One region of the Bradyrhizobium sp. P3_C3 genome, then DNA from elsewhere that is predicted to be linked to it. Evidence: riboswitches for the same ligand, from Rfam matches in the RefSeq annotation. Region 1 holds a riboswitch; the other holds the start of a gene.
What was found. A riboswitch is a leader RNA that binds a small molecule or an ion and turns the genes downstream of it on or off. The one in region 1 is predicted to bind glycine.
Positions count from the first base shown of each region.

Region 2: another riboswitch for glycine. It lies ahead of AC1DW2_RS01975 (D-amino acid dehydrogenase); the one in region 1 lies ahead of gcvT (glycine cleavage system aminomethyltransferase GcvT).

Region 1 covers NZ_JBFUGY010000020.1:88,814-96,664, forward strand. The annotation lists gene gcvP (aminomethyl-transferring glycine dehydrogenase) at 1-2,702, opposite strand, end outside; gene gcvH (glycine cleavage system protein GcvH) at 2,883-3,251, opposite strand; gene gcvT (glycine cleavage system aminomethyltransferase GcvT) at 3,262-4,410, opposite strand; glycine riboswitch at 4,573-4,661, opposite strand; gene alaS (alanine--tRNA ligase) at 4,895-7,573, shown strand; gene AC1DW2_RS23050 (cyclic nucleotide-gated ion channel) at 7,580-7,851, shown strand, end outside.
Region 2 covers NZ_JBFUGY010000001.1:353,980-361,830, forward strand. The annotation lists gene AC1DW2_RS01960 (glycosyltransferase family 39 protein) at 1-398, opposite strand, end outside; gene AC1DW2_RS01965 (ABC transporter substrate-binding protein) at 612-2,222, opposite strand; gene AC1DW2_RS01970 (M20/M25/M40 family metallo-hydrolase) at 2,490-3,620, shown strand; glycine riboswitch at 3,716-3,819, shown strand; glycine riboswitch at 3,823-3,937, shown strand; gene AC1DW2_RS01975 (D-amino acid dehydrogenase) at 4,005-5,306, shown strand; gene AC1DW2_RS01980 (ABC transporter permease) at 5,488-6,429, shown strand; gene AC1DW2_RS01985 (ABC transporter permease) at 6,448-7,335, shown strand; gene AC1DW2_RS01990 (ABC transporter ATP-binding protein) at 7,350-7,851, shown strand, end outside.

The sequences.
Region 1 (7,851 bases):
TCGTCCGCGATGTCGTGCACGGTGTGCGGGGCGTGACGCAAAGGCGAAGCCTCGATCTTGAAGCGGCCGGCCTCGACCTCGGCGATCTCCTTCCGGATCGCGATCATGGCGTCGCAGAACCGGTCCAGCTCCGCCTTCGATTCCGACTCGGTCGGCTCGATCATCAGCGTCCCCGGCACCGGAAAACTCATGGTCGGGGCATGGAAGCCGTAATCGATCAGGCGTTTTGCGATGTCGTCCACGGTGACGCCCGACGTCGTCTTCAGCGCGCGCGGGTCGACGATGCACTCATGTGCGACGCGGCCCTTCGCGTTCTTGTAGAGCACCGGGAAGTGCGCATCGAGGCGCGCGGCAATGTAGTTGGCGTTGAGGATCGCGATCTCGGTGGCGCGCTTCAGGCCGTCACCGCCCATCATCAGAATGTAGATGTAGGAGATGGTCAGGATCGACGCCGAGCCGAACGGCGCGGCCGAGACCGGGCCGACCGGTGCTTCGGCTTGCGTCGCCGGATGACCGGGCAGGAACGGCGCGAGATGCGCCTTCACGCCGATCGGGCCCATACCGGGGCCGCCGCCGCCATGCGGGATGCAGAAAGTCTTGTGCAGGTTGAGATGGCTGACGTCGGCGCCGTAATCGCCGGGCCGCGACAGGCCGACCTGCGCGTTGAGGTTGGCGCCGTCCAGATAGACCTGGCCGCCATGGCCGTGCACGATGTCGCAGATCTCGCGGATGTGCTCCTCGAACACGCCATGTGTCGAGGGATAGGTGATCATGACCGCGGCGAGATCGGCCGAATGCTTCTCGGCCTTGGCGCGGAGATCGTTGACGTCGACGTCGCCGTTCTTTTCGCAGGCGACCACCACCACGTCCATGCCGACCATCGCGGCCGAAGCCGGGTTGGTGCCGTGGGCGGAGGAGGGGATCAGGCAGATTTTTCGGTGCGTCTCGCCGCGCGCGGCATGATAGCCGCGGATCGCGAGCAGCCCGGCATACTCTCCTTGCGCGCCCGAATTCGGCTGCAGCGAGATCGCGTCATAGCCGGTGATATCGCACAGCCATTTTTCCAGCCGCGCGAACAGTGCGTGGTAACCCTTGGCCTGCTCGCGCGGGGCGAACGGGTGCAGGCTGCCGAACTCCGGCCAGGTCAGCGGCATCATCTCGGTCGTCGCGTTCAGCTTCATCGTGCAGGAGCCGAGCGGGATCATGGCGCGGTCGAGCGCGAGGTCGCGATCGCTGAGCTTGCGCATGTAGCGCAGCATCTCGGTTTCCGAGCGATGCGCGTGGAACACGGGATGGGTGAGGAAGGCGGTGGTGCGCTTGAGCGACTCCGGCAGCGCCTCGCGCGTGGTGGCGTCGATCTCGGCATAGGTGAGCGTGCCGCCGAATGCGCGCCAGACCGCTTCGACGGTTGCCGGCGTTGTGGTCTCGTCGAGCGCGATGCGCAACGCCGTCTCACCGACGCTCAGGTTGATCTTCTCGGCAGCCGCGCGCGCGACGATCTCGGCGCGCTTGGCACCGGCGTCCACGCTGAGCGTGTCGAAGAAGCTATCCGACTGCGGCGCAAAGCCGAGCTTGCGCAAGCCCGCTGCGAGCACGGCGGCGCGGCGATGCACGTTGCGCGCGATCTGCGAGAGACCCTCGGGGCCGTGATAGACCGCGTACATCGAGGCGATCACGGCGAGCAGCACCTGCGCGGTGCAGATGTTGGAGGTCGCCTTCTCGCGGCGGATGTGCTGCTCGCGGGTCTGCAGCGCGAGGCGATAGGCCGGCATCCCGCGCGAGTCCACGGAGAGGCCGACGATGCGGCCGGGCAGCGAGCGCTTCAGTGCATCGCGCACCGCCATATAGGCCGCGTGCGGCCCGCCATAACCCATCGGCACACCGAAGCGCTGCGCCGAGCCGATCGCGATGTCGGCGCCCAACTCGCCGGGCGAGGCGAGCAGCGTCAGTGCCAAGAGATCGGCGGCAACGATCGCGAGCGCGCCCTTGGCCTTCAACGTCGCGATCGCGGGCCTGAGGTCGCGCACGGCGCCCGAGGAGCCCGGATATTGCAGCAGCGCGCCGACCACGTCGGCCTTGTCGAGATCGGCGAGGGGATCACCGACGATCAGGGTCCAGCCCAGCGGCTCGGCGCGGGTGCGCATCACCGCCAGCGTCTGCGGATGCACGTCCTTGTCGACGAAGAAGGCTTTTGCTTCGACCCGCGAGTGGCGCTCGGCGAGCGCCATGGCTTCGGCCGCGGCGGTCGCCTCGTCGAGCAGCGAGGCGTTGGCGACGTCGAGCCCGGTGAGGTCGCAGATCATGGTCTGGAAGTTGAGCAGCGCCTCCAGCCGGCCCTGGCTGATCTCGGGCTGGTAGGGCGTGTAGGCCGTGTACCAGGCCGGGTTCTCCAAAATGTTGCGCTGGATCACCGCGGGCAAAACCGTGCCGGAATAGCCCTGGCCGATCAGCGAGGTGAAGACCTGGTTCTCTCGCGCGAGCTCGGCCATGTGCGCGATCGCCTCGGTCTCGCTCAAGGGCTTGCCGAGGTCGAGCGGGGCGGTCTGCCGGATCGAGGCCGGCAGCGTCTCCGCCATCAGGGCGTCCACGCTCTTGGCGCCGACGGCCTCCAGCATTGCGGTGACGTCGCGCGCCGACGGGCCGATGTGGCGGCGAACGAAGGTGGCGGCGGTGTCGCCATTGGATTTGCGGTGCGCGGTCATCATGGGTCCTCGCTTTAGATTTCGCTGTCGCCGTCATGCCCCGCGAAGGCGGGGCATCCAGTAAACGCAGGCGTCACGGCTTGAGCCGAGAAGCCGCGGCGTACTGGATCACCCGCCCCAGTGCGCAGTGCGCACAAGGCGGGTGATGACACCGAATATGAGGTCAGAGTTCGCTTCATCTCACGCCGTATGTGCCTTGTAGGCGGCCTCATCCATGAGGCCGCCGAGCTCGCTCTTGTCGGCAATTCTGATCTTGAAGAACCACGCCTTGCCTTGCGCGTCCGAGTTCACCAGCGCCGGCTCGGCGGCGAGCGCGTCGTTGGTCTCGAGCACTTCGCCCGTAACAGGCGCGTAGACGTCGGAGGCGGCCTTCACCGACTCCACGACGGCGGCGGCTTCGGCCTTCTTCAGCGCACGGCCGGCTTTGGGCAGCTCGACGAACACGACGTCGCCGAGCTGGGACTGCGCGTAGTCGGTGATGCCGACGGTGGCGACGTCGCCGTCGATGGCCAGCCATTCGTGGTCGGAGGTGTACAGCGTCGTGGTCATTGTCTTGTCCTCAGCGTTTGTAGGTGTTTTTCACGAAAGGCATGGCGGCGACCGTGAGCGGCAGCCGCTGGCCGCGCACCTCGGCGAACAGTTTTGTATCGAGCGCGCTCGATGCCGTGGGCACGTAGCCCATCGCGACCGGCGCATTCAGGCTCGGGCCGAAGCCGCCCGAGGTGACCTTTCCGATCGGCTCGCCGCCGGCGTCATCCGCAAACAGCAGCGCGCCCTCGCGCACCGGCGCGCGGCCTTCCGTACGCAGGCCGACGCGGCGGCGGCTTGCGCCGTTATCGAAATGAGCGAGGATCGCATCAGTGCCGGGAAAGCCGCCGGTGCGCGCGCCGCCGCTGCGGCGACTCTTCTGCACCGACCATTCCAGCGCGGCCTCGACCGGCGTGGTGGCGGTGTCGATGTCGTGGCCGTAGAGGCAGAGCCCGGCTTCCAGCCGCAGGCTGTCGCGGGCCCCTAAGCCGATCGGCATCACATCGGGATTGTCCAGCAGCGTTTTGGCGAGGCGCTCGGCATCGGCCGCGGGGACCGAAATCTCGAACCCGTCCTCGCCGGTGTAGCCGGAGCGCGAGACGAAGCAGTCGAGGCCGGCGACCTTGTGCGGGCCGGCATCCATGAACTTCATGGCGGGCGCCTCTGCACACAATTTCGCCAGCACCGCTTCCGCCTTCGGGCCCTGCAGCGCGATCAGGGCGCGGTCTTGAAGCGAATCGATGATGCAGTCGTCCGAGAGATGCGCGCGCAGATGCGCCTCGTCCGCTTCCTTGCAGGCGGCGTTGACGACCAGGAACAGGTGATCGCCGAAATTGGCGACCATCAGATCGTCGAGAATGCCGCCGTCCGGATTGGTGAACTGGGCATAGCGCTGCCGTCCCGGGGCGATCGCCACGATATCCTGCGGCACCAGCCGTTCCAGCGCGCGGGCGGCGTCCTCGACCTTGCCCGACTTCGGCCGGAGCGCGAGCTGGCCCATATGGGAGACGTCGAACAGGCCGGCGGAGGAACGGGTATGGAGGTGCTCTTTCAGGACGCCCGCGGGGTACTGAACGGGCATGTCATAGCCCGCGAACGGCACCATCTTGCCGCCGAGGGAGACATGAAGCCCGTGAAGGGGCGTACGTTTGAGGGAATCTTGGTCGTGGCGCGCAAGCATTACGGGGCCCTCGGCGGTTCCCCGGGGACGATTCCCCGATGGACACCAGTCGAAGCCCCATCTGTCGCTGTGCCTGAGAGTATTATCCCGTCGGCGGACGCAGTCCGGGCCAACCCTTATGAAAAGGTATTTGCCCGTCGGCGCCTCTTTCCAGATGTCGTCAAAGCCACGCGGTCCTTTTGCCTGAGAGTTTCCGGGGCGGTTGCTCCTTCGGCGCCGGCACCAAAGCCGGTCTCTCCCGACGTGGCCGTACGATACAGATGGGTACAGACCACAGGCCGGCCAAGCCTGTCAACGCGCACCTGGCGGCTTTCAACGGGATTGCAAACGGGATTGCGCGCCTGCGGCAACTCACTGATCTCCTTGCACAGTTTCTGGACAGCGCAGCTGGCCTTGTCTAAAAGCGCTTTGACCCGCAGATATCAGCCCAAATGCCCGGTTTGGATGGCGTATCGCGGGTCCAAGCACACCCGATTGGATGAACATGAGCGGCGTCAACGAGATCAGGTCGACCTTTCTGAACTTCTTTGCCGAGAACGGCCACGAGATCGTGTCGTCCTCGCCATTGGTGCCGCGCAACGATCCCACGCTGATGTTCACCAATGCCGGCATGGTGCAGTTCAAGAACGTCTTCACCGGCGTCGAGAAGCGGCCCTATCAGCGCGCCACCACGTCGCAGAAATGCGTGCGCGCCGGCGGCAAGCACAACGACCTCGACAATGTCGGCTACACCGCGCGCCATCTCACCTTCTTCGAGATGCTCGGCAATTTCTCGTTCGGCGACTATTTCAAGGAGCGCGCGATCGAGCTGGCCTGGACCCTGATCACGCGGGAGTTCGGGCTCAAGAAGGACAAGCTGCTCGTCACCGTCTACCACACCGACGACGAGGCGGCCGGGCTGTGGAAGAAGATCGCGGGCTTCTCCGACGACCGCATCATCCGCATCCCGACCTCGGACAATTTCTGGGCGATGGGCGACACCGGGCCGTGCGGCCCGTGCTCGGAGATCTTCATCGACCGCGGCGACCACATCTGGGGCGGACCTCCGGGCTCGCCGGAAGAGGATGGCGATCGCTTCCTCGAATTCTGGAATCTCGTGTTCATGCAATACGAGCAGGTGACGAAGGAGGAGCGCGTGGATCTGCCGCGTCCCTCGATCGACACCGGCATGGGGCTGGAGCGCATGGCCAGCATCATGCAGGGCGTCGACAGCGTGTTCGAGACCGATCTGTTCCGCCATCTGATCGATGCGACGTCGTCGGCGCTCGGCGCCGGGCCGAACGAGCAGACCGTGGCCTCGTTCCGCGTCATTGCCGACCATTTGCGTTCCTCGGCCTTCCTGGTCGCGGATGGCGTGCTGCCCTCCAACGAGGGCCGCGGCTATGTGCTGCGCCGGATCATGCGCCGCGCGATGCGCCATGCGCAGCTGCTGGGTGCCAAAGAGCCGCTGATGCATCGCCTGGTCTGGGCGCTGGTCCGCGAGATGGGCCAGGCCTATCCCGACCTGATGCGCGCGGAGAATCTGATCGAGGAAACGCTGCGGCTGGAAGAGACCCGCTTCCGCAAGACGCTGGTGCGCGGCCTTGCCATCCTCGACGAGAAGAGCGCGTCCCTGAAGAAGGGCGACATGTTTGACGGCGACGTCGCCTTCACGCTGTACGACACCTACGGTTTCCCGCTCGACCTGACCCAGGACGCACTGAAATCGCGCGGCATCGGCGTCGACCAGGCCTCCTTCACCGACGCGATGGAGCGCCAGAAGGCCAAGGCGCGCGAGTCCTGGAAGGGTTCGGGCGAGGCGGCTTCCGAAGCGATCTGGTTCCCGCTGCGCGAGAAGCTCGGGGCCACCGAATTCCTCGGCTATGAGACCGAGAGTGCCGAAGGCGTGGTCTCCGCGCTGGTGAAGGACGGCCAGGAAACCGCGAGCCTCAAGGCCGGCGAGACCGGCGCGATCGTGCTCAACCAGACGCCGTTCTACGCGGAATCAGGCGGTCAGGTCGGCGACACCGGCGTGCTCAGCGGCGAGGGCGGCATCAAGTTCCGCGTCACCGACACGCAGAAGAAGCTCGGCGATCTCTTCGTTCACGTCGGCACCGTGGAGAGCGGCGAGCTGAAGCTCGGCACCGCGCTGCAGCTCGAGGTCGATCACGGCAGGCGTTCCTCGATCCGCGCGCACCATTCGGCAACGCATCTCATCCACGAGGCGCTGCGCCAGGTGCTCGGCGACCACATCGCCCAGCGCGGCTCGATGGTCGCGCCGGATCGTTTGCGTTTCGACTTCGTGCATCCGAAGCCGATCACGGCGGAAGAGCTTGCCCGCGTCGAGGACATCGCCAACGACGTGGTGCTGGAGAACGACGAAGTCACGACACGCGTGATGGGAGTCGATGAAGCGCGCGAGGCCGGCGCGCGCGCGCTGTTCGGCGAAAAGTATGGCGACGAGGTCCGCGTCGTCTCGATGGGCCGGACCGCGCGGGAGCGCGGCACCAACGCGCTCGGCTGGTCCGTCGAGCTCTGCGGCGGCACCCATGTGAAGCGCACCGGCGACATCGGCCTGATCACGCTGACCGGCGAGAGCGCGGTCGCCTCCGGCGTGCGCCGCATCGAGGCGCTGACCGGCAACTACGCGCGCAGGCACGCCAACGAGACCATGGCGCTGGCGAAGACCGCGGCCAACGAGCTGCGCACCTCGATCGACGACGTCCCGGCGCGCATCACAGCCCTGATGGAGGAGCGCAAGAAGCTCGAGCGCGAGCTCTCCGACGCCCGCAAGAAGCTCGCGATGGGCGGCGGTACATCCGTCGGGAACGGCGCAGCCGCAGGCGTGCGCGAGGTCGGCGACGTCAAGCTGATGGCGCGCGCGGTCGAGGGCATCGAGATGAAGGATCTCAAGAGCCTTGCGGACGACGGCAAGAAGCAGATCGGCTCCGGCGTGGTCGCCATCGTCGGCGTCACCGAGGACGGCAAGGCCGGGATCGTGGTCGGCGTCACCGCCGATCTCACCGCGCGCTTCAATGCCGTGAACCTGGTGCGCGTCGCCTCCGAGGCGCTCGGCGGCAAGGGCGGCGGCGGCCGGCCCGACATGGCGCAGGCTGGCGGTCCCGATGGCGCCAAGGCGCCCGAGGCGCTCGCGGCGATCGAAAAAGCGATGGCAGGCGCGTAAACGGCCATGCGCCTCGTTCCGCGAGGACGTGGCTCGGCCGATCCCAACCTAAGGGATCGCCTGTACGAATTGCTGGAGCACGATCCGCTCGCCTACTCGATCGGGTCGCGCTTCATCCAGGTGATCATCAGCGTCATCGTGCTCGACGTGGTCGCGATGATCCTCGCCTCGGTGCCGGAGCTCGACGCGCGGTTCGACACGCTGTTCAGCGCGGTCGCCGTCCTCGCCGTCATCGTGTTCGCGCTCGAATATCTGGCGCGGCTGTGGACCGTGGCGGG
Region 2 (7,851 bases), on a different contig from region 1:
AGCATCAGGAGCAGCAGCACCAGGATGCGTTTGTGCCCGGTCACGAACTGCCGTGCGATCCGGTCGACGAAAAACAGGGCGAGCCCGGCATTGGCCATCGCCATCAATTGCAGCGACCAGTCGCTGAGCGGGAAGACGGAGGTCCACACCGCCGTAACCCAGCCCATCAGCGGCGGATGCTTGTGGTAGCCCCACGCGAAACGGCGCCCGAGCGTCCAGGCCTCGAGGGTATCAGGGTGCAGGCCGCTGCCGGCATAGGCAACGACCAGATAGATCGTCCAGAGCGCGACAAAGCACACAATGAGAAGCGGAACGGCCCAACCCGCCTCGACGCCGTCGAGCCAGCGCAGGAAAGGCCGCCGCCATCGCGCCGGCGCGCGATCGGACCGCTCGGCCATCGCCCGAAATGAAAAATCAATCGACACGGGACTCAAATGCAGGAAGGAAGTGATGTGCGAACCGCGCACATCTATTTCAAGTCAGAAACAAATAGCAATGATTGGACACTGGAAGAGTTAAAAGCTGACGCGAGGCTGACAAACGAAAACGGCGCCGCTGATGACAGCGACGCCGCGTAACGCTCGGGGAAGGCGCGCTGGCGCGCCCTCGCCTTACTCGGTCTTGTCGATGTTCCAGAACACCGGCGTCGCCGGGCCGTCGAGCACGCCGGTGAGCGACTTCCGCCACGCGCTCGGCGCCAGATACTGGCCGAGCGGCACGTAGATCACCTGGTCATAGGCTTCCTTCTGGATCTCGGTCGCGATCTTCTTCTGATCGTCGAGCGAGGCGGCGCGGACGAAGTCGTCCTTGAGCTTCTCGATCTTGGCGTTTTCCGCCCAGCCGAACCAGCCCTTCTTGCCCTGGCCGCCGATCGACAGATTGGCGATCGGGTTGGACACGTCGGCGCTGACCCAGTTGGTGAAGAACATGTTCCAGCCGCCCTCCTTCGGAGGCTTCTGGCTGGCGCGCCGGCTGACCACCGTCTGCCAGTCGGTCGCCTGCGCGTCGACCTTGAAGCCGGCCTCGCGGAGCAACTGCACCGCGACCGTCGGCTGCGCCTTCAGCGTCACGACGTCGCCGGGCACCATGACCACGACGGGCGTGCCGTCATAGCCGGACTCGGCGAGCGCCTTCTTGGCTTCGGCCATGCCGTTGCCCTTGACCAGCGATTCCGAGCCGACGTCGGTCGCGAACGGCGTATCGCAGATGAAGAACGCACCGCAGATCTTGTAGTATTTGGGATTGCCGACGAGCGCGTCGAGCACGTCCTTCTGATTCATCGCCAGAAGTGCGGCACGGCGGATCTTCGGATTGTCGAAGGGCGGATAGAGGAAGTTCATGCGCCCAAGGGTCTGGTAGCCGAACTTGTTCAGCGTCTCGGTCTTGAGGTCGGCATTGCCTTCAAGGACGGGCAGCAGATCCCACGGCGGCACTTCCATGAAGTCGATGTCGCCCGATTGCAGCGCGTTCACTGCGGTCTGCGCATCCGGCATGGTGATCCATTCGACGCGATCGACCTTGACCACCTTGCCTCCGGCAGTCCAGCTCGACGCCTCCTTGCGCGGCACGTAGTCGGTGTTCTTGACGTACACCGCCTTCACGCCGGGCTGGAATTCGCCCTGCACGAACTTGAACGGGCCGGAGCCGATCTGCTCGGGGATCTGCTTGTCCGGCGGCGTTTCGGCGAGACGCTTCGGCATCATGAAGGCGACGCGCGAGGACGGCTTGCCGATGGATTCGAGCACGAGGCCGTAGGGCTCCTTCAGCTTCAGCGTGATCGTCTTGGGGTCGGTCGCCTCGATGCTCGCAGTAAACTGCATCATCTGCTGGCCCATGCCGTCGACCGCGGCCCAGCGCTTCAGCGAAGCGGCGCAGTCTTCCGCCGTCACCGGCGTACCGTCGTGCCACTTCAGGCCGTCGCGCAGCGTGAAGGTGTAGGTGAGCTTGTCGTCGGAGATCTTCCAGTCCGCCATCTGCGGCTGGATCTTGAAGTTCGAGTCCGTCGCGATCAGCGTGTCGTAGACCATGTAGCCATGGTCACGCGTGATGTAGGCGGTGGTGAAAATCGGATCGATGATGCGCAGATCCGAATGCATCACCGCAGTGATGGTCTTGCTGGCGGCGGCAAGTACCGGCGAGGCCATCGCCGTCGAAAGCGCAACGACCGATAGCGCAAGTGTGGAGGCGAACGCGCGACGCCCCCGGCGCATCAAGCTCAACATAAAAGTTTCTCCTGACGTGAAACTGTTCAAAGGCAGGTTATTGGTTGAGCATTCGGTTCGTTCTTTAGGCGAACTAACCTCATGCGATGCCTTTGTCTTTCGAGACTTGCAGACAGTGTTGAGCGCGTCAATCCGGTTTCGCTGCAGCCCCAAGCGGCGCGCCCACGGGCTCCACAAAGATCGGTTTGGCTCTACAACGCTTTCCGCCAGTCCCGTCCGCGCCAATGCAATGCGCGTTCCATCTTTCGAAGCTTGAGAGACATTAAGATGAATCCAGCCAATCTTCCCTTCGATTCCGAGGCGATGCTCGAGGGCCTGCGCACCTGGGTGGAATGCGAGAGCCCGACCTGGGACGCGGGTGCCGTCAACCGCATGCTCGATATCGCAGCGCGGGATATGGCGATCATGGGTGCGACGATCGAACGCATCGGCGGCCGACAGGGCTTCGGCGGCGTGATCCGCGCGCGCTTCCCGCATCCGAAGCAGGGCGAGCCGGGCATCCTGATCGCCGGCCACATGGATACCGTCCACCCGGTCGGCACCATCGAGAAGCTGAAATGGCGGCGTGAGGGCAACAAGTGCTACGGCCCCGGCATCTACGACATGAAGGGCGGCAACTATCTCTCGCTGGAAGCGATCCGGCAGCTGGCACGTGCTTCCTTCACCACGCCGTTGCCGATCACGGTGCTGTTTACGCCCGACGAGGAAGTCGGCACGCCCTCGACGCGCGACATCATCGAGGCGGAGGCCGCGCGCAACAAATATGTGCTGGTGCCCGAACCGGGCCGCGCCGACAACGGTGTCACCACCGGACGTTACGCCATCGCGCGTTTCAATCTGGAAGCGACGGGCCGGCCGAGCCATGCCGGCGCGACATTGTCGGCCGGACGCTCGGCGATCCGCGAGATGGCGCGGCAGATCCTCGCCATCGACGCGATGACGACGGAGGACTGCACCTTCTCGGTCGGCGTCGTGCACGGCGGACAATGGGTCAATTGCGTTGCCACGACCGCCACCGGCGAGGCGCTGTCCATGGCCAAGCGCCAGGCCGATCTCGACCGCGGCGTCGAGCGGATGCTGGCGTTGTCGGGCACGTCCAATGATGTCACGTTCAAGGTGACGCGCGGCGTCACGCGCCCCGTATGGGAGCCCGATGCCGGCACCATGGCGCTGTATGAAAAGGCGCGCGGCATCGCCAAATCGCTCGGCACTGAGCTGCCGCATGCGAGCTCCGGCGGCGGCTCCGACGGCAACTTTACCGGCGCGATGGGCATCCCGACGCTCGACGGCCTCGGCGTGCGTGGCGGCAACGGCCACACGCTGGAAGAATTCATCGAGGTCGAGAGCCTGGTTGAACGCGGGCGCCTTATGGCGGGCCTGCTGGCGACCCTGGAGTAAATTGAATCAACTTCGCACTGCACAATGCGTTGGCAGTCGCGGTTTAAATTTAGCCTTGTCTAAAAATGAGGCGCATCGTACTGCTCGATTGTCCACGCGACGATGCGGGAGAGATCGCAACGAGAGTTCAGGCTTTCGTTGCGGCGCCGACGGAGCAACCGCCCCGGAAACTCTCAGGCAAAAGGACCGTATCGTCAGGACGATCTGGAGAGAGGCGGCACGGCCAATGTGGTCGTGACGTCCACCGAAGGGGATAGTCCGGAGCTGACCTCGCCGAGGTCCGCGCCGGATCAAGCTCTCAGGTAACCGTGACAGATGGGGCGCCGCCAACGGCCTTTGGCCGGCGGTTAGCCGACTCTAACTCACGGGAGCCCCGAACCTGCCATGACCCATATCGCCATCATCGGCGCCGGCATCACCGGCGTAACGACCGCCTATGCCCTGCTCGAACGCGGATACAAGGTGACGGTGCTCGACAAGCACCGCTACGCCGCGATGGAGACGTCCTTCGCCAACGGCGGACAGCTCTCCGCCAGCAATGCCGAAGTGTGGAACAGCACCGCCACGATCCTGAAAGGCCTGCGCTGGATGTTCCGGCGCGATGCGCCGCTGCTGATGAACCCGCGGCCGAACTGGCACAAATATTCGTGGATGAGCGAGTTCGTCGCCAATATCGGCAACTACCGCGCCAACACGGTTCAGACCACGCGGCTCGCGATCGAAGCCCGCAAGCATCTGTTCGAGATCGCGGAGCGCGAAGGCATCGACTTCGATCTCGAACGCCGCGGCATCCTGCACATCTATCACGACAAGAGGGGTTTTGAATCCGGCCTGCAGGTCAATGCGCTGCTGAAGGAAGGCGGGCTCGATCGCCGCCCGGTGACGCCGGAGGAGATCCGCGCCATCGAGCCGACGCTGCGCAAGGACTATTTTGGCGGCTTCTACACGCCGTCGGATGCGACCGGCGATATCCACAAGTTCACGCGCGGACTTGCGGAAGCCTGCAAGCGGCGCGGCGCGACCTTTATCCACGAAGCCAACATCGATTCCATTGCCCAGGCAGGTGGCGGCTTTGTCATCGGCTGGGCTGATCTTTCGGCCAGTGATGCTGTCGCATCCGCGCGCGGCATGCTGAAGGCGGATGGCGTCGTGGTCTGCGCCGGTGTGGCCAGCCGCCACTTCGCCGCCCTCCTCGACGAGCGCGTCAACGTCTATCCGGTGAAGGGCTATTCGATCACCGTTCAGCTCGACACTGCCGCAAGCCGCAATGCGACGCCGACCGTGAGCCTGCTCGACGAAGCCGCCAAGATCGTCACCAGCCGGCTCGGCGCCGATCGTTTCCGCGTCGCAGGCACCGCCGAATTCAACGACTTCAACCGCGACATCCGCGCCGACCGCGTGCAGCCGCTGGTCGACTGGGTGCGCAGCAACTTCCCCGGCGTCGAAACGTCCAAGGTCGTGCCTTGGGCCGGGCTGCGGCCGATGATGCCGAACATGATGCCCGTGGTGCGCGCAGGACGGATGCCGGGCGTGTTCTTCAACACCGGTCACGGCCATCTCGGCTGGACCTTGTCGGCGGCGACCGCGCAGATGATTGCCGGGACCATCGACGGCTGGCGCGGGCTCAACGCACCGCCGACCGCACCCTCACTCAGGGTTGAGCGCGAGTTCCGCCATGCATCCTGAGTGGCCGATATCGGAGGCTCGGCGGCCTCTTGCGACCGCCCTGCCCTTGGCACACAATTTGCCCCGAAAGGTCGGCTTCTCCGGCCGGCTTTCCAGCCCGAGTGACAGGCGTGCATGATAGACAGAACCGATTCCACAGGGGCCTCTCGGCCCCACAAGTTCCGCAGCCGGAGATAGGTGCATGCTAGGTTATCTCATTCGCCGCGTTCTGGCCGCGGTGCCCGTGATGGGCGTCGTCGCGCTGTTCGTCTTCCTGCTGCTGCGGCTGACGCCGGGCGATCCCGCCGCCATTCTCGCCGGCGATAACGCCACGCCGGAACGGCTGGAACGCATCCGCGACTCGCTCGGCCTCAACGAACCGCTGATCGTGCAATTCATCACCTGGGTGAACAAGCTGCTGCACGGCGATCTCGGAACGTCGCTGATCTCCAACCTGCCAGTCATGAAGATGATCAGCCAGCGCGTCGAGCCGTCGATTTCGATCGCGCTCTCGACGATCATTCTCGCCGTGATCGTCGCCGTGCCGCTCGGCGTCATCGCGGCGTGGAAGCACGGCACCTGGATCGACCGTTTCGTGATGGGCCTCTCCGTGCTCGGCTTCTCCGTGCCGGTGTTCGTGGTCGGCTATCTCCTGATCGAGGTCTTCGCGATCGACCTGCGCTGGGTGCCGGTGCAGGGCTTCCGCAGCATCTTCAACGGCTTTGGACCGTTCTTCGAGCGCATCATCCTGCCGACCTGCGCGCTCTCGTTCATCTACATCGCGCTGATCGCGCGCATGACGCGTGCGGCGATGCTCGACGTGCTCGGTGAGGACTACGTCCGCACCGCCCGCGCCAAGGGCATCAACGAGGTCGCCGTGATGATGCGCCATGCGCTGCGCAATGCCGCGGTGCCCGTCATCACCGTAATCGGCACCGGCTTTGCGCTGCTGATTTCCGGCGTCGTCGTCACCGAGAGCGTGTTCAACATCCCCGGCATCGGCCGCCTCACGGTAGACGCTGTGCTGGCGCGCGACTATCCGGTCATCCAGGCGATGATCCTGCTGACGTCGCTGATCTATGTCGTCGTCAATCTCCTGATCGACGTCGCCTATACGCTGCTCGATCCCCGGATCCGGTACTGAGGCAAGGATACCAACAATATGTCCGTCGATAGCCTCCCCCAGTCGTCCATTCCGATCACGTCGCCACTGCGGCCGCGTTTCGGATTCCTCACCTCGACGCCGATCATTGCGGCGGCCACGATCCTGCTCGCGCTGATCGTGCTGGTCTCGATCCTGGCGCCGCTGATCGCGCCGCACGATCCGGTCCAGCTTGCGCCCTCGCAGCGGCTGAAGCCGGCCTCGGCGCAGTTCCTGCTCGGCACCGACGCCTATGGCCGTGACCTCTTGTCGCGCGTCATCTATGGCGGCCGCATCTCGCTCCTGATCGGCATCGGCTCGGCGATCCTGTCGATCGTCATCGGCCTTGCGATCGGCCTCGTCTCCGGCTTCTTCAAGCTGGTCGATGCCGTCCTGATGCGCGTCATGGACGGCCTCATGGCGATGCCGAGCATCCTGCTCGCGATCGCCGTGGTGTCGCTGTCCGGCGCCAGCATCTGGACCGTGCTGGTCGCGATCACCATCCCCGAAATACCGCGCGTGGCACGCCTGGTACGCTCGGTCGTGCTGTCCGCGCGCGAGGAGCCTTACGTCGAGGCTGCGATCTCGGTCGGCTCCAGCCTGCCGAAGATCATGTGGCGCCATCTGATGCCGAACACGATCGCGCCGCTGATCGTCCAGGGCACCTATGTCTGCGCTTCCGCGATCCTGACCGAGGCCATCCTCTCCTTCCTCGGCGCCGGCATCTCGCCGGAGACGCCGACCTGGGGCAACATCATGGCCGAGGGCCGTCAGTATTTTCAGCTCAAGCCGACGCTGATCTTCTGGCCGGGCCTGCTGCTTTCGATCGCCATCCTCAGCATCAATCTGATCGGCGACGCCGCCCGCGACGCCCTCGATCCCCGCATGAAGCAGCGGGAGGGCAAGTGATGACGGATCAAGTGATGACCAACCCAGTTCTCGACATCAACAACCTCGTCGTCTCCATCGGCAAGAAGCCGAAGGGCGCAAACATCATCGACGGGATCTCGATCCAGGTGCATAAGGGCGAGACACTGTGTCTCGTCGGCGAAAGCGGCTCGGGCAAGTCGGTGACCTCGCTCACCACGATGGGCCTGCTGCCGAAGGGCACGCTGGTTCCGACCGGCGGCAGCGTCAAGCTGGTCGGCGAAGAGATTCTCACCGCGACCGATCGCCGCCTGCGCCAGCTCCGCGCGACGCAGATGGCGATGATCTTCCAGGAGCCGATGACCGCGCTCAATCCGGTGGTGCCGGTCGGCCGTCAGATCGACGAGGTCCTGCGCGCCCACACCGATCTCGACGCCAAGGCGCGGAAGAAGCGCATTCTCGACATGATGGAGCAGGTCCGCCTGCCCCAGGTCGAGCGTATCTTCGCCTCCTATCCGCATCGCCTGTCCGGCGGCCAGCGCCAGCGCATCATGATCG